DNA from 3 places in the Mesorhizobium sp. M0663 genome. Region 3 is predicted to be linked to each of the others. Evidence: predicted binding sites of a transcription regulator. Region 3 holds the regulator's gene; each other region holds the start of a gene.
What was found. The regulator LexA, encoded in region 3, represses DNA repair genes until DNA is damaged. The targets are predictions, from matches to a motif close to TGTTCNNNNTGTGTTCNG.
Positions count from the first base shown of each region.

Region 1: dinB (DNA polymerase IV) is a predicted target of LexA. The motif match lies at 3,373-3,390, and genes of this name have one in related genera.
Region 2: recA (recombinase RecA) is a predicted target of LexA. The motif match lies at 3,305-3,322, and genes of this name have one in related genera.

Region 1 is NZ_JAMYPX010000002.1:441,686-447,347, forward strand. It holds gene NKI54_RS05345 (sulfite oxidase) at 1-672, opposite strand, end outside; gene NKI54_RS05350 (hypothetical protein) at 1,266-1,910, opposite strand; gene dinB (DNA polymerase IV) at 2,079-3,320, opposite strand; gene NKI54_RS05360 (GNAT family N-acetyltransferase) at 3,652-4,110, opposite strand; gene NKI54_RS05365 (hypothetical protein) at 4,184-4,552, opposite strand; gene NKI54_RS05370 (hypothetical protein) at 4,733-5,038, shown strand; gene NKI54_RS05375 (XRE family transcriptional regulator) at 5,260-5,662, opposite strand, start outside.
Region 2 is NZ_JAMYPX010000016.1:135,933-141,594, forward strand. It holds gene NKI54_RS24115 (cysteine desulfurase) at 1-72, shown strand, start outside; gene NKI54_RS24120 (SUF system Fe-S cluster assembly protein) at 78-473, shown strand; gene sufA (Fe-S cluster assembly scaffold SufA) at 584-964, shown strand; gene NKI54_RS24130 (GFA family protein) at 1,289-1,786, opposite strand; gene NKI54_RS24135 (TfoX/Sxy family protein) at 1,877-2,200, shown strand; gene NKI54_RS24140 (PfkB family carbohydrate kinase) at 2,235-3,170, opposite strand; gene recA (recombinase RecA) at 3,447-4,544, shown strand; gene alaS (alanine--tRNA ligase) at 4,804-5,662, shown strand, end outside.
Region 3 is NZ_JAMYPX010000022.1:88,670-94,331, reverse strand. It holds gene NKI54_RS27475 (ComEC/Rec2 family competence protein) at 1-2,443, shown strand, start outside; gene lexA (transcriptional repressor LexA) at 2,437-3,171, opposite strand; gene kynU (kynureninase) at 3,619-4,866, shown strand; gene NKI54_RS27460 (hormone-sensitive lipase) at 4,962-5,662, shown strand, end outside.

The DNA.
Region 1 (5,662 bases), on a different contig from region 3:
CCAGCCTGGCGCAATGAGCCGTACCGGGAAGCCATTGGGCGCTGGCAAGGCGGCTCCATTCATTTCATAGCAGAGGAGATTGTCGGGGTTCATCGCGTCGGCGAGCGACATGCTACGAGCGAAGTTCTGCTGCATCTTGACGTCGCGTATCGGGATCTCGCCTGTGTCGGTACCGAAAAAGACGACCTCGATGCCCTTCTCCAGAACGCCGGCTTCCTCAAGGATCGGGGCGAGCGGCGTTCCTGCCCAGCGAGCATTGCCGATGCCGCCGGTGAAAAAGGGAAACCCGTGATTGCCCGAGCATTCCACTGTGAAAACGACCTCCTGCCGCGGTCGCGCCCTGATGTCGGCGAGCGTTAGCTCCAGGGGCTTCTTGACCAGGCCTCCGATTTCCATCGACCATGTCTTCTCGTCGATCGTTGGTCGGTTGAAATGCGAGATGCTGAAGAACTTGTCGTTTGGCGTTATCCAGCTATCCAAATCCTCCCAGACAAGCTGCTTCTGGATACCCACCGGATCGGGATTTTCGGTCGGCTGATCCAGCCATCGAATAACTTCCTCGTTCGGCCGTGTTGGAAAAGCGTAAGCCCGGCGCGAGGTATAGAGAGCAGCAATTGCGGCAAGAGCCGCGCTTCCTTGAACAAGAAGTTCTCTGCGCTGAAAATCAGGCATGTTGTTTACCTCCCAGTTGATCCGGAAACGGGCTGCAACGTGCCTTAGGCCGTAGCCTGATCACGGATAGGCGACACAATGTGAGGTCTGCCCACCCGGAAGTGTCCGGGTGGGTCAGATAATCACCGACGCAAGTCAAGCATGTGAAGCGTTGCACGAAACGCTAGCTCGCGTTTCGCATGCTAAGAGTGCGCCTTTGAGAAGGAACTGTCCACAACTTGGACGGGACACGATGATGATTGCAGCATTCCATTCCGATTTCCGGTCCTGCCAAAATCGTTGCTGCTCGGATCGCTGCCGAACGCCCGCTTCTGGGTCATTTCCGGACCTTCGCGGGTTCTCGTCGAACCGGTGTTTCCTGCCGGCCCGTGGGTTGGCCGTGCGGCCGGCACCGCCCTGATCGCTTGGGGCGGCGCAACGCTTTTGGTCTGACGACCAGGGCCGCCTCGAATGTCGCATTTGCAGGTGGAGGGCGGGCCCGGGCGGCACATCAGAACCAATCTGCATAACGAGGTGGCCAGCAACCAGGCCGCCTGGCTTGGGCGCGGCAGATCATTCACACGTGAACCATTCGCCGACCGAGCGGGGACACCCTAATTGGTGGTGACTTGCGTCACCGCCACGCCGGTTATCCTGCCGTTCCCGGCTGTGTAGGTGAGCGTCTGCGTGACCGTGGCGTCCTTCTGGTCGGGAGACGAAGCAGGATAAGAGGCGGCGAAGCCGAAATGGCCGTAACGATCGGGCTTGGCGGCGCCAAATTTCGCGGCCACGTCGCTCAGCGGCGCTCCGACGCCGGGCGTGTCGAGTTCAATAGCTGTCAGGCTGGCAGGCGCGCCGGCGCATCCTTCCGGCACCTTGCCTTCCGGGTTCGGCTGCAGGGCGACGGACAGGACACCGTGGTCGGAGCCACCCATCTCGCCGGATACGAACCAGAAGATCGACGGCGATCCGCCGGCGTCGGGGCCGGCATAGCAAAGCCAGTGGCGTGAATCTCCGGCGTCACCTTCATCGTGCATCGCTCCGCCGAAGGCTTTTTCGACATCGGCAAGCGTGGTTTCCTCAAGCTTTATCTCCAGCGGCCCAGCCTTGACCTGCTTGAATAGCGGGCTGGCCAGCGGCGAGTTGATATCGCCCAGGGATGGAATCGCCCGGTCCGGGGTGAGCGGCTTGGCCAGCGTCGTTGCGTTGGTCACCAGTCCGGCAACGATGAGCGCGAAATATCCGGCGTTCTGTCCCATGCCGATCTCCTGTCGTTCGAGGTGAAGGCGGAAGGATTTGCGAGCGGGTGCTACCCTGTCTGGCTGATACCCAAACCGGTGCACGACCAACTGGTCCCAAGATAAATTCACAACGGCGCAGCCTTCAACGTCATTCCGGCGACTTGGCAACCAAAGTGTAATCGAGGCTCACAGTTCCTTCTCGGCCAGCTCGCGAAATGCGTCGGGAACCGACCGCTGTAGCCCGAGCGCGACGGAGGCGTAGCCGACCGCCTCCCAGCCGAAGCGGTCGCGGATCTTGTCGACGGCGCGATCCGCGGTCCAGCGCGCCGCGCCCTTGCTGGTGCCGGGGCGGCGGCGGTCGTCGTCAAGCCCGAGCGGCAGTTCCAGTTGCAGGCCGGCATGCTGCTCCAGATGCGATACGGCGATCGCCAGCAGCGAGATTGTCTTTTCGTGCGGATGGTCGATGAGCACCTTGCGCACCAGCGCCTCGGCGATCTCGGCCAGCATGGCGGTTGCCGAAATCGGCTGGTCGAGCGTGATCGAGCGCGTCACCGAGCGCAAATCGGCAAAGCGGACGCGAACCGTCACCGTGCGGCCGGGCCGGGATTTCGCCCGCAATCTTGTGGCGACCCTGTCGGCCAGATGCAGCAAAGCGGGCACGAAGACCTGCTCCTCGGCCGGTTTTCGGCCAAGCGCCGACTGCGCACCCGCCGAGCGCGCCCGGCGCTGCGTCTCGAGCTTGCGCGGATCGCGGTTCCACGCCAGCGCGTTGAGTTTCTCTCCCGCCGCCGGCCCGAGCAGGCGCTCAAGCGCCCCACCATTGGTCTTCGCCAGCTCGCCGATGGTGTTGACGCCGATGCCGGCCAGCCGCTGCCTGGTGACCGGGCCGACGCCCCACATCAGCTCGACCGGCAGGTGGTGCAGGAACTCCAGCTCGCGGCGCGGATCGACCATCACCAGCCCGTCCGGTTTTGCGACCTGTGACGCGATCTTGGCCAGATGCTTGGTGCGGGCTACGCCGACCGAGATCGGCAGGCCGAGCTCGGCCCGCACGCGGCGGCGGATCTTGCCGGCGATCTCGGCCGGCGAGCCGAACAAATGGGTGCAGCCGGCGACGTCGGCAAAGGCCTCGTCGATTGAAATCCGCTCGACCACCGGCGTGAAATCGCCGAGCACCTTGATTGCCGCATCGCCCAGCCGCTGATAGTCCTTGAAATGGCCGCCGACGAAGATGAGTTGCGGGCAGAGTTCCCGCGCCCGCCGTCCCGGCATACCGCCGCGCACGCCGAACGCCTTGGCTTCATAGGATGCGGCAAGCACTACCCCGCCGCCGACGGCAATCGGCTTGCCGCGCAAGGCCGGGTCGAGCAACTGTTCGACCGAGGCATAGAAGGCATCCAGATCCGCGTGGAGGATGTTGGCTTCCATCCGGCCCGTTCGCCCGCGGCGGTTCGAACGCCGCATTGTCTCGAGTTTTGATGAGAACATAAAGAGAACATTATGGGTGGATTGTCAAGCAGCGCGGACGACAGGTGAAGGGGCAATCGCTTCAGGTTGGCGCCGCCCCTCATCGCCCTGCCGGGCACTTCTCCCCGTATAGTGACGGGGAGAAGGACGCTTTCGTCGATGGCTTCGCCAATCACTAACGTTGCAGGAAAGTGCCGAGTTTGCGGACAGCCCCTTCTCCCCGTCGCTATACGGGGAGAAGGTGCCGGCAGGCGGATGAGGGGCAGCGCCGACTTCGGCAATCAGCCGAGCGCTACAGCGCCATCTTGTAGCCGAGATGACTGGCGGTGAAGCCGAGGCGCTCGTAAAAAGCGTGCGCCTCCCGTCGACCTTTGTCCGTGGTGAGCTGGACGAAGCTGCAATTGCGCGAACGGCATGTTTCAATCGCCCATTCGATCATCAGCTTGCCGAGGCCGCGCGAGCGCCATTGCCGGGCGACGCGAACGCCTTCGATCTGGCCGCGCCAGGCGCCTTTTCTCGAAATGCCTGGAAGGAAGCTGAGCTGCAGCGTTCCGACCACTTGCCCGGCGTTGACGGCGACGGCCAGCAACTGGTTGGGATCGGTATCGATTGCGCTAAAGGCATCGAGATAGGATGGCGCAAGCGGCGTGGACGGGTCTTCCCGGTCTGCGCCGAGCACATCGTCGGCAAGCATTGCAACGATCGCCGGCAGGTCGGGCGCCTGCGCGCGACGGAATTCGATCTCGCTCATCGCGCGGAGACATACGGCGCGGTGTCAGCGATCGCAATATCCGTTTTGACTTGCAAGGGAGGCCCGCGCGCCTTCAGGTGGCCTCGAGCGCCCAGAGGCGGTGGCCGTAGCGGCGGAAGAAGCGGGCGAACAGGCGCTGCTGTCTGGCACGGGCGAGGTCGGCGGCGCGCCTTTCCTGCCGCCAGCGCGGCATGTTGCGGAACATCGACAGGAAGCGGGTGGCATCCTCGAGTGCCTCCTCGGCCGACTGCGCCGGGCGGATCGCCGCCAGGAACAGAGCGCGGCTCGGCTTCATCCGGTCGATCGCCGCCTTGCGCTGGCGATGACCCTGGCGTGCCTTGCGGATGCCGTCCTGGCGGATGGCCGCGAAAGCGGCAAGCATGGCCGGGCTGTCGCCGCTATAGCCGCAAGCATGGGCGAACTGGGCTGGGTCCATCGTCATTCCCTTGCTGCCGGCCGGACGGAGCGGGCGAGGTTCTGTTGCTCGCGCCGATTCAAGCCTGCTCGAGATAAAAGCATAACTCAAATAATCGAACAAGTGAAACTTTCACGTTGATGTAAGCGGAACCGACTCGACTCCGCTCCAAAAACCGATAATGTTGCGAACAAAGCAGGAACAACGATGGGGATGACCATGGCATTGGCAGGCAAGGAAGCGACGATCGCCGATGTTGTCTCGATTGCCGTCGAATGCATCGACTGCGGCCGCAACAGGTGGTGGAAGCCGGCCGAGCTCAAGCGGCATGGGGTGAGGCCGGAGACGCCGCTGGCCGCACTTTCGGGGCGCCTGATCTGCAAGGCCTGTCGGGCCGACGGCCTGCCGGGCGCCGCCGTCTCGATCCAGGCCGCCTTCATCGACGACCGGCAACGGACCCGCGCCGAGGCGCGCCTGCTCAACGGTCGAGAGCTGCAGTCGAGGCGGGCTTGAGGGGGCGGGCGTGCTGCTCTTCCCTTCTCCCCTTGTGGGAGAAGGTGGCCGAGCGAAGCTCGGTCGGATGAGGGGTGTTGGACGGATCGCTACCTTGATGGCGTAAGTGCATAAAAATCGCTTCTACATTTCCTCCGCCGCGTTCCTTCCAGCACCCCTCATCCGGCTCGGCGCTGTGCGCCGATCCACCTTCTCCCACAAGGGGAGAAGGCAACAAGCCCTCAATACCCCAGCAATTCCTTGAGCGGGATGACGCGGAAGACGTTCTTGATGGCGTAGCGGTTGAAGGACAGCGTCTTGGGCGGGTTGTACTGTTCGACGATCAGCTCGGCGGCGGTGCGCTTGACCAGCTTCTTGATGAAAGCCTTGCCGTTTTGCTCGTTCTCCTCGGGCAGCGTCTCGATCACCACATGGTCGCCGGGCAACGCTTCGCGGCCGCCGCAATAGATCATCTCGCCGGGCTCGTAGCGCGGCACCATCGAATCGCTCAGCACGTGCAGCGCAAACACGTTGCGCAGATGCCGGATCCCCGGCGGCCGCTGGACATAGCCGGCCGGCTGGCCGTTGAAGGTGAAGTCGCCATCGTCGCCGCCGACGGCGGTGCCGAGAAGCTGGATGTCCATC
Region 2 (5,662 bases), on a different contig from region 3:
ATGTATAATACCAGGGCCGAAGTCGATGCTTTGGCCGATGCGCTGGAAAAAGCGCGAAAATTCTTCGGGTGACGATCATGGATGATGCCAGCCACACCGCCGAAAGCACGGCACTGGAAACGACGACCAATGCGGTGGTCTCCGGATCGGCCATTCCCGCCGACGAACTGGCGCGGCTGACCGACGACATCGTCTCGGCGCTGAAGACGGTCTATGACCCGGAAATTCCGGCCGACATCTATGAGCTCGGCCTGGTCTACAAGATCGATATCGAGGACGACCGCTCGGTCAAGATCGACATGACGCTGACCGCGCCGGGCTGCCCGGTGGCTGGCGAAATGCCCGGTTGGGTCGAAAATGCCGTCGGCGCCGTCGAAGGCGTTTCCGGCGTCGAGGTCAACATGACCTTCGACCCGCCCTGGTCGCCCGACCGCATGTCGGAAGAGGCGCAGGTGGCGGTTGGGTGGTACTAGCATCCGACCAGCCAGAGGCTGGCGCACTTGCGCCGGGTACAAAACTTCACCATTTTAGGTGAGGAATCATTCGGCAGGCCTTGAGCCTGCGCGCAATGGAGAAGGAAAACATGGGACGCTTCGCCGTCATCACGATGACCGAAAAGGCCGCCGACCGGGTTCGCGAGATCGTCGCGACCCGTGAGAATGCGCATGGCATTCGCCTTGGCATCAAGAAGGGCGGCTGCGCCGGCATGGAATATACGGTCGATCTGGTGACCGAGCCGAACACCAAGGACGATCATATCGAGCGCGATGGCGCCCATGTCTATGTCGCGCCGGAGGCAGCGCTTTTCCTGTTCGGCACCGAGATGGATTTCGAGCAGACGACACTGCGCACCGGCTTCACCTTCCGCAACCCGAACCAGAGCTCGGCCTGCGGCTGCGGCGAATCGGTCGAATTGAAGCCGGCCGATCTGAAGGCACTGGCCGAAGCACGCGCCTCAGCCTGATTGGAAACCGCTAGCTCTCGACACGTTCGAGATTGGCTGAGGCTCGCAACTTCGTCATCCCTGGGCGAAGCAGGAGCGAAGCTCCGTCGCGGAGACCCTGGGATCCATGCCGTAACCTCAGCCGAAGGGTGCAGCGGAGCAGAACGCTGCACCTCACCAGCGCTCCGAAGTCGCGGCATGGATCCTGGGGTCTGCGCGCGTCGCTTCGCTCCTTGCTCCGCCCCAGGATGACGACGGAACAGGGTTTCGGCCCATCCCCTGGGCACACTATTCGCCAGCGTCCGCACCATTCAATTCGTCAAACCTTCAGCGCTATGCAAATAGCTAATCCACCCACATCCCCGTTCGCTTGTGCCAGTCTGCGATCGACTCCTTCGGGTAGACGTCGAACACCTTGTCGCCCTTGCCGATATCCGGCTCGACCCAGTTCGCCTTGTATTTCAGCATCAGATGCACCTTCTCCGGCGGTTTCGGCAGGTCTGTGTCGACAGCCGAGGCGAACGGATGCACCAGCTCCGGCCAGGTCGGATCGTAGAGCCAGAGTGCCGTCCCGCATTTCGTGCAGAAGTTCCGCTCGCCCGTCGAGGTCTCGCGTTGCGGGTGCTCGTCGTCCTCGATCTCGGCGCGGTAGACGCCGAGATGGCGCTTGCCCTGGATTTTCAGCGTCTCGTAATCGGCGCCGAGATTGATGGCAAAACCGCCGCCGCCCTGCTGCTTGCGGCAGATCGAGCAGTAGCACAGCATGAACGGCACCGGCGTATGGCTTTCCACCTCGAAACGCACGGCATTGCACCGGCAGGACCCTTTGAGCAGAAGCGGCATGAGAAACTCCGATGAAACTGATTCCGAACTTGTCAGGATGGTGCCGGTTGCGTCGATGACAAGGGGAAATCCGGGTGACATGATCGCCGCATGGACAACGAGCGCATAGAAGAGCTTTTCGAAGGCCTCGGCCCGGTCAGCATCCGCAAGCTGTTCGGCGGCAAGGGCATCTATTTCGACGGCGTCATCGTCGCCATCGTCATCCGTGGCGAATTGATGCTGAAGGCCGACGCCGAAAGCGCCCCGGATTTCGAAGCGGCCGGCTGCCGTCAATGGACCTATACCGGCTCGCGCCACGGCAAGCTCGTGTCGATGCCCTATTGGAGCGTTCCCGACAGCGCATTCGACGATCCCGACGAGATGGCGATCTGGGCGCGCCGCGCCTACGAGGCAGGACGGCGCGCCGGCAAATAGGCTGCGTCATGCTTCGGCAATTCCGGGCCGCACTTCATGCCGGGTCCCGCGCCTCGGGCACGAGCGCCAGCGCTTCGGCAAAGCCAGCGCTGGTGAAGGCGGCACTCTCGACGACGAGCATAGCTGCGGCAATGCCTTCGCGCAGTGCCGCGCGCAGCGTCAGGCCGCGCAGCAGGGCAGCGATCGTGGCGCCTGCCAATGCGTCGCCGGCGCCGGCAGTATCGGTCCGCTTTTGTAGCGGCGGTGGTGGCGAGATCGAGAACGCGCTCAATTCGTCGAAACCGAGCACTGGTTCGTCGCCGGCGGTGATCACGCCGCTTTTCAGCCCGGCGCGTCTTAGGCCGTCGACGATGCCTTGATCGTCAGCATCGATGCCGACGCCGGCGAGCACGCCGGCCTCCTGCCGGTTCATGAAGGCCAGCGCCAGACGGTCGAGCACCGGCATCAGCCGCGCCGCCTTATTGGGCGAGACCGCAAGCGCAAACACCGGCTTGTCGGCGGCGAGTGCCGCCAGCCGCCCCAGCGCGGTCGACGGCAGGTTGGCGTCGCACAGCACCGCGTCGGCCGAACCGATCGCTTCCCGCACCTTGGCGCGGCGGATCTGCTTGGGAAGCGCCAGCTCGTAGAGCACCATGTCGGCAAGGCCGGCGATCAGCCCGCCGTCGCTATCGATCAGCATCGTATGGCTTGGCGTTGCTCGGTCGAGGAACACCGCCGACAGGTCGGCAATGCCGGCCTCGGTGACGGCGCGTAAAACCGTGTCGCCAAGGGCATCGCCGCCGCGCACCGAAAGCAGCGAGGCCGAGGCGCCGCGTCGCACCGCACAGCGCAAGGCGTTGAAGACGGCACCGCCGACATGCTCGCGCATCGTGCCGGGGTTGGAAGCGGCCGGCACGAAGGCGCCGGCAACCCGGCCGCGCCGCTCGATATAGGCGCCGCCCACGGCCAGGATCGTCGGGGATTTGATCATGCCGTCAAAATGCCCTTTTGCTGTTGCCCGGAGAGACTAGGTCGCCGGGCGGAACCCTGCAATCGCGGGTCCGATTCGGTTGGTGACGGCAACGGCGCCGCATGCGAAGCGAGACACATCGGAAGCAATAATTGCGAAACAAAAATAGAACAAATAGGGATATGCATTATTTTTCAAACCCTTGGTGCTCATTGACAAATGAGAACAAATGAGGTACATTCTTTTAAGGATTGCGGGATTGTCCGGCCTCCATTGACGACCACGGGGTGATGTATCATGGCTCAGAATTCTTTGCGGCTTGTAGAGGACAAAGCGGTGGACAAATCAAAGGCTCTGGATGCGGCGCTGTCGCAAATCGAGCGTGCCTTCGGCAAGGGCTCGATCATGCGGCTCGGCGCGAACGAGCAGGTCGTCGAGATCGAAACGGTGCCGACCGGCTCGCTTGGGCTGGACATCGCGCTTGGCGTCGGCGGCCTGCCGCGCGGCCGCATCGTCGAGATCTACGGGCCGGAAAGCTCGGGCAAGACGACGCTGGCGCTGCACACGGTGGCCGAAGCCCAGAAGAAGGGCGGCATCTGCGCCTTCGTCGATGCCGAGCACGCGCTCGACCCGGTCTATGCCCGCAAGCTCGGCGTCGATCTCGAAAACCTGCTGATCTCGCAGCCCGATACCGGCGAGCAGGCGCTGGAGATCTGCGACACGCTGGTGCGCTCCGGCGCCATCGACGTGCTGGTGGTCGATTCGGTGGCGGCGTTGACGCCGCGGGCGGAAATCGAAGGCGAGATGGGCGATTCGCTGCCCGGCCTGCAGGCCCGCCTGATGAGCCAGGCACTGCGCAAGCTCACCGCCTCGATCTCGCGCTCCAACACCATGGTCATCTTCATCAACCAGATCCGCATGAAGATCGGCGTCATGTTCGGTTCGCCCGAGACGACGACCGGCGGCAATGCGTTGAAATTCTATGCCTCGGTCCGCCTCGACATCCGCCGCATCGGCTCGGTCAAGGATCGCGACGAGGTCGTCGGCAACCAGACCCGCGTCAAGGTCGTCAAGAACAAGCTGGCGCCGCCCTTCAAGGTGGTCGAGTTCGACATCATGTATGGCGAGGGCGTCTCCAAGACCGGCGAGCTGGTCGATCTCGGCGTCAAGGCGGGCGTGGTCGAAAAGTCGGGCGCCTGGTTCTCCTACAATTCGCAGCGTCTTGGCCAGGGCCGCGAAAACGCAAAACTGTTCCTGCGCGACAATCCCGACACGGCGCGCGAGATCGAGCTGGCGCTGCGGCAGAATGCCGGGCTGATCGCTGAGAAATTCCTTGAGAACGGCGGCTCCGAAAGCAGCGACGACGGTTTCGAGGACGACGCTGGGGTGATGTAGGGCAAGCGACGCCTCGCTGAGCCTCAGCCAGGTTTCGATCTGATGTTTTGATTTTGAGTTTGCGTAATCGATGCGTTTCGAACCGCCGGCCCTGGGCCGGCGGTTCGCGTTTGACGGCGAGGCAGACGCATTTCAAGGCGCTGGTGAAAGCCGGGATTTGAGCCCATTTGGTGTTTCTGGACAGGCTGCGGTGCGACCGCTAAAAGGCCATGTCTATTTTCCGCCGGCAGCCGGCGGTTCTCTCGAAAAGGCAGTATTCATGAGTGGCGTCAACGAGATCCGGTCGGCATTTCTCGACTATTTTCGCAAGGAAGGTCACGAGGTCGTCGCGTCAAGCCCGCTGGTCCCGCGCAACGACCCGACGCTGATGTTCACCAATGCCGGCATGGTGCAGTTCAAGAACGTTTTCACCGGTCTGGAGAAGCGGCCGTATTCGCGCGCCACGACTGCCCAGAAGAGTGTTCGCGCCGGCGGCAAGCACAACGACCTCGACAATGTCGGCTACACCGCGCGCCACCTGACCTTCTTCGAGATGCTCGGCAATTTCTCCTTCGGCGACTATTTCAAGGAGCGGGCCATAGAGCTTGCCTGGAACCTGATCACCAGGGAGTTCGGGCTGAAGAAGGACAAGCTGCTGGTCACCGTCTACCACACCGACGACGAGGCGGCCTCGTACTGGAAGAAGATCGCCGGCCTTTCGGACGATCGCATCATCCGCATCGCGACTTCGGACAATTTCTGGGCAATGGGCGACACTGGACCTTGCGGGCCGTGTTCGGAGATATTCATCGACCGTGGCGAGCATATCTGGGGCGGCCCTCCCGGCAGCCCCGAGGAGGATGGCGACCGTTTCCTTGAATTCTGGAACCTGGTGTTCATGCAGTACGAACAGGTGACGAAGGAAGAGCGCGTCGACCTGCCGCGTCCGTCGATCGACACAGGCATGGGCCTCGAGCGCATGGCATCCATCCTGCAAGGGGTTGAAAGCGTCTTCGAAACCGACCTGTTCCGCCACCTGATCGACGCTGCGTCGTCGGCGCTTGGCAAGGGTCCGGATGCGGGCACAGTCGCATCGTTCCGTGTCATCGCCGACCATTTGCGTTCGTCCTGCTTCCTGG
Region 3 (5,662 bases):
GGGCGAGGGCGAGGACGTTGGCAGCGGCGTCAGCGAACGCTTGCTGTTTGCCGCACCCCCGCCTGTCCTGCCGGCACCGGCATTGCTACCCGCTCCGCGCTTCGATGCTCCGTCGCTGCCGGCCAGCGACCCAGCAACGGTTCTCGTGCCCGCGGGCGAGCCCATCGTACGCCTGCCCAGGCGTTTCCGCCTCCCGTCACCGTCCCGTATCCGCAACAGCGTAACCTCGGCAGCCGGCCTGGAACTCGACCGCGGCATCGCCTTCCTGCTGGTGCCGGTGTTCCTCGCATGCGGGGTGGTCGTATATTTCGGGCTGTCGGTGGAGCCGGCCTTTCCACAGCCGATCGCAATCGCGCTCCTCGCGGCCCTTTGTGCCGTCGTCTCGCGGTCATGGCCCAGGACGCGCCTGTGCTTCATGGTGGCGCTGCTCTGCGCGCTTGGCGTACTTGCCGCCAAGTTCGAGACATGGCGTGTCGGAACGCATATGCTCGGCTCCGAAATCTCAACGCGGCTGACGGGTCGCGTCGTATCGTACGAGCCCATGGCGAGCGGCCGCATCAGGCTGACAATCGATGTGATCTCAACGGCCAGGCCGACACTGCGCTACATGCCGGAACGGGTCCGCGTTTCGGCGATGAAGATACCGGCTGAGCTGACGGCCGGTTCCGAGATCACCGGCTATGTGCGGCTGCTGCCGCCGACCAGCCCGGTGCGGCCCGACAGCTATGATTTCTCCTTCGACAGCTATTTCGCCGGTATCGGCGGCAGCGGCTTTTTTCTCGGCAATCCGAAAGTCGTGTCGTCGGGCAGCATGCCGCTTGGCGCGCAGCTTTCTTCCGCGATCGAAGACGCGCGCGAATCCATCGCCGACCATATCCGCAGCCGCATCGGCGGTGCCGAGGGCGAGATTGCTGCTGCGCTGATCGTCGGCGTGCGCGCCGGCATTCCCGAGGAGATCAACGAAGCGATGCGGCGCACCGGCATCTACCACATCATCTCCATCTCGGGGCTGCATATGGCGTTGGTCGCCGGCACCATCATGGCGCTGCTGCGGGGTGCCTTTGCGCTGTTTCCCGATTTCTCATCGCGACGGCCGGTCAAGAAATATGCCGCGGCCGCCGCGCTTTTTTCGATTGCGGCCTACCTCGTCTTTTCCGGCATTGTCGTGGCGGCCGAACGCAGCTTCATCATGCTGGCGGTGATGCTTATCGCCGTGCTGTTCGACCGGGCCGCGCTCACCATGCGCAACCTGGCGATCTCGGCCATCGCGGTCATCCTGGTGTCGCCGCACGAGGTGGTCGGTCCGAGTTTCCAGATGTCCTTCGCCGCGACGGCGGCCCTTGTCGGCGCCTATGCAGGCTGGTCCGATTACCGCGCCGGCAGGGCCACCACGCCGCCGCCGCGGCTGTCGCCGCTACGCTTTGCCACTCGAAAGGTCCTGCTGGGCATGTGCGGTCTGGCGATGACCTCGATCATTGCAGGGAGCGCCACGGCGCTTTTCGCCATATGGCATTTCCAGCGCGTGGCGCCGCTCAGCCTGTTCGCCAATCTGGCCATCATGCCCATCGTCTCACTGGTCGTCATGCCCTTCGCCGTTCTCAGCGCGCTGGCGATGCCGTTCGGTGCGGATGGCCCTTTCCTCTATGTCATGGGCAAGGGGCTGACGGCGATGATCGCCCTGTCCGGGTGGATATCGGAGCGCTCGCCGATCGATGCGGTCGGGCTGATTTCGCTGAGATCCGTCCTTCTGGTGACGATCGCCCTCGTCATTGCCAGCATGGCGACGACCTGGTTGCGGCTGGCGGCACTTCCTTTTGCGCTCGCCGGCTTGCTGACGACAACGCAGACACGCATACCCGACGTATTGGTCTCGGAGGACGCACGGCTGGTCGCGCTGCCGATCGGCAGCGGTGAACTCGCGGTCAACCGGGCACGCCCGAATGAGTTCACCATCGACAACTGGAAACGCGCGCTCACATCAGAGGCTATCGTCGCGCCGGAAACACCTGGAAAGAACGACCCGCAATTCGACATTGCCGATCCGGCCGACCTACCGCCGGGCATGCCGTTCATTTGCACGGACGGCCTCTGCCTTGCCAGGCATCCATCCGGCGCGATCATCGCGCAAGCCAAGGACCGCGATACTGCGCGGCCAGCCTGCGCCTTTGCCAGCTTGATCGTCATCGACGACGCCACCGCCCATAACCCCTGCTACTACGACCGGCTGGTCCTCGTCGTCACCAAACGGCAACTGGCGCGCGCGGGAAGTGCCGCCGTCTACTTCGATCCACAAGCGGCAACGCGCGCCGAAATCCGTTTCGCGGTCGAAAAATCATACCGGCCCTGGCACGTGCAGCGGAAATTTTCACGCGCGGCACGGGGCCTGCCGCCATACCGCAGGGCCGACAACCCCAAAGCCGGCGCCAAGGGCGGAGCTCAGTAGCGGCGGATCAGTCCGACGAGCTTGCCCTGCACCTTGACCCTGTCTGGTCCGAAGATGCGCGTCTCGTAGGCCGGATTGGCGGCTTCCAGGGCGATCGAGGCGCCCTTGCGGCGGAACCGCTTCAGCGTCGCTTCCTCCTCGTCGACCAGTGCCACCACGATCTCACCGGGGCTCGCCGTATCGGCATTGCGGATGATCACCGTGTCGCCGTCGAAAATGCCAGCCTCGATCATCGAATCGCCTTTGACCTCGAGCGCATAATGCTCGCCGCCCATGATCATATCCGGCGGCACCGAAATCGAATGCGTCTGGTGCTGGATGGCATCGATCGGCACACCGGCCGCGATGCGGCCCATTACCGGGATCGAAACGGCGGCGACGACATCGTCGTCATTGCCGGCTGCAGGGACACGCGACGATGTCGGCTTGCCCTGCCGAGGGGCGCCTTGCCCAAGGCTGCCCTGGATGACACTCGGCGAGAACTTGCGTGCCGCATTGAGGCCGGGGGCGATCGAGTCAGGCAGGCGTAGCACCTCCAGCGCACGGGCCCGGTTGGGCAAACGGCGAATGAAGCCGCGCTCCTCCAGCGCCGTAATCAGCCGGTGGATTCCGGATTTGGAAGCCAGATCGAGCGCTTCCTTCATCTCGTCGAATGAAGGCGGGATACCGCTTTCCTTCAACCTTTCGTGGATGAACATAAGCAGTTCGTGTTGTTTGCGTGTCAGCATAGCGACCCCCAACAGAATCAGAAAAACAAACCCAGAACAAACACTATCTGTTCCAGTTGTGTTCCGCAACTGTTTAAAGTTTAATGAATGCGTTAAGGCTCGGGAAACAAACGACGTCCCCTACCGGCGTACCGCATTTTCACCGCCGCGAGCCTCATCGCCTTGATTCTGCTTTCGTTTGCGCCCTTCTGGCCTCCTAGAAGGCGGCACTGGCATCGGCCGTCGGTCGGCAAAAGGCACGGAATTGAACCCGTATCGACTGTGCGGTCTGGTCAATGCACCGTGAACGAAACGAATTCAAAACGCCAACCTCGGGTTAAGTCCCGGTTTCCACCGCCTGGTCAGGCTGCTTCTCGCCGGTGGAGCCTTGCTGCGCGCAACCAGGTAATGGAAGAACAGTCGATGCGTGTCCGGCGTTGCGTTGGATCTTGGGGGAGCAGACAAATCATGACAGGAATTCCCGATCTCGTGGCCATAAAGGCGATGGATGCCGCGGATCCGTTGCGCGCGATGCGCGACCGCTTTGTGTTGCCGCAAGGAGTGATCTATCTCGACGGCAATTCGCTAGGAGCTGCTTCACGTGCCGCTTTCGATGAACTGCACAAGGCCGCGACCGAAGAATGGTCGCATGATCTCATCCGCGCATGGAACACGGCCGGCTGGTTCAACATGCCGCTTGAACTTGGCGACCAGCTCGGGCGCCTGATCGGTGCCGCGGCCGGCCAGACGGTGGTCTGCGACACGACATCGGTCAACATCTACAAGCTGCTGCACGCCGCCATGGCCATGCGACCGGAGCGGCAGGTCATCGTCGCCGAGGGCGATAGTTTTCCGACGGACCTCTACATAGCTGAGGGTGTGGTTTCGACGCGAAAAGATACGCTGCTGCGCCTCTCGGGGGTCGACGCGCCGACCGTCGAAGAGCTGATCGACGAACGCACCGCCGTGGTGCTGGTCAACCACGTCAACTACAAGTCGGGCGAACTGCGCGACATGCCGGCGCTGACGCGCAGGGCTCAGGAAGCCGGGGCGATGATCGTCTGGGATCTCTGCCACACCGCCGGCGCGATGCCAGTCGAGCTCGACAAGGCAAACGCCGATTTTGCCGTTGGCTGCACTTACAAATATCTGAATGGCGGCCCGGGCGCGCCTGCCTTCATCTATGCGGCTGAGCGGCATCTTTCCGACATCCAGCAGCCGCTCACCGGCTGGTGGGGCCATGCACGGCCCTTCGCCTTCGAGCCAGGCTATGCGGCCGGCACCGGCATCCGCCGGTTTCTGTGCGGCACGCAGCCGGTCCTGTCGATGCGCACGCTGAAGGGCGCGCTCGACATCTGGAACGATGTCGACATGACGGCGGTGCGCAAGAAGAGCATCGCGCTGGCGGATCTGTTCATCGAGCTTGTCGAGGCAAAGTGCGGCACTTACGGGCTCACGCTCGAAAGCACGCGCGATGGGGAAAAACGCGGCAGCCAGATCTCATTCATGCATGAGCATGGCTACCAGGTCATGCGCGCGCTGATCGAACGTGGCGTGATCGGCGATTTTCGCGCGCCATCGACCATGCGCTTCGGCTTCACCCCGCTCTATGTCGGCTATGCCGATGTCTGGCAGGCCGTCAAATTGCTTGAGGACATCCTGCGCACCGGTGCGTGGAAGGATGCGCGCTTCGCCATCAAAGCAGCTGTCACTTGAGATTGATGCGAGAGCTGGAATCGTGAGGCTGGCGACGACGCGCCGCGCGATGCTCACGGCTACGTTGCAAGGCCATATTGCCAGGGAGGCGCAGGGTGTTCGAACGTCACATTGCCGATTGGGACAACGCTTATGCCAACGGCGCCAACATAGCCGGCAGCGATCGCTGGCCGGCAGCCTGGATCGAGCCCGCGCGGGTTTTCCGCGACGTGCTTTCGACCGAGGGCAGGGCGCGGCTCGACATGGCCTATGGCGACAACCCACGCAACCGGCTCGATCTTTTCCTGCCGGCCATCAAGCCCAAGGGACTCGTGGTGTTCGTTCATGGCGGCTACTGGATGGCATTCGACAAGAATTTCTGGTCGCATCTTGCCGCTGGCCCTGTTGATCGCGGCTATGCGGTGGCGATGCCGTCCTACACGCTCTGTCCGCAGATACGCATTGGCGGCATCGTCAAGGAAGTCGGCGCGGCGATCGGCAAGGCGGCGGCGATGGTCCCAGGGCCGCTGATGCTGACCGGACACTCGGCCGGCGGCCATCTTGTTAGCCGGATGGTTACGGCGACGACGCCGCTGGCGCCCGAAGTGGTCCGGCGCGTTCGTCACGTGGTGTCGATCTCGGGGGTGCATGATTTGCGCCCGATCATGCGCACCGGCATGAACGAGACGATCGCGATCGATGAGGCCGAGGCGCAGGCCGAAAGCCCGGTGCTGCTGCGCCCGATGGACAAGGCCCGCCTGACCTGCTGGGCCGGCGGCGGCGAGCGCGCCGAATTCCTGCGTCAGAGCGCGTTGCT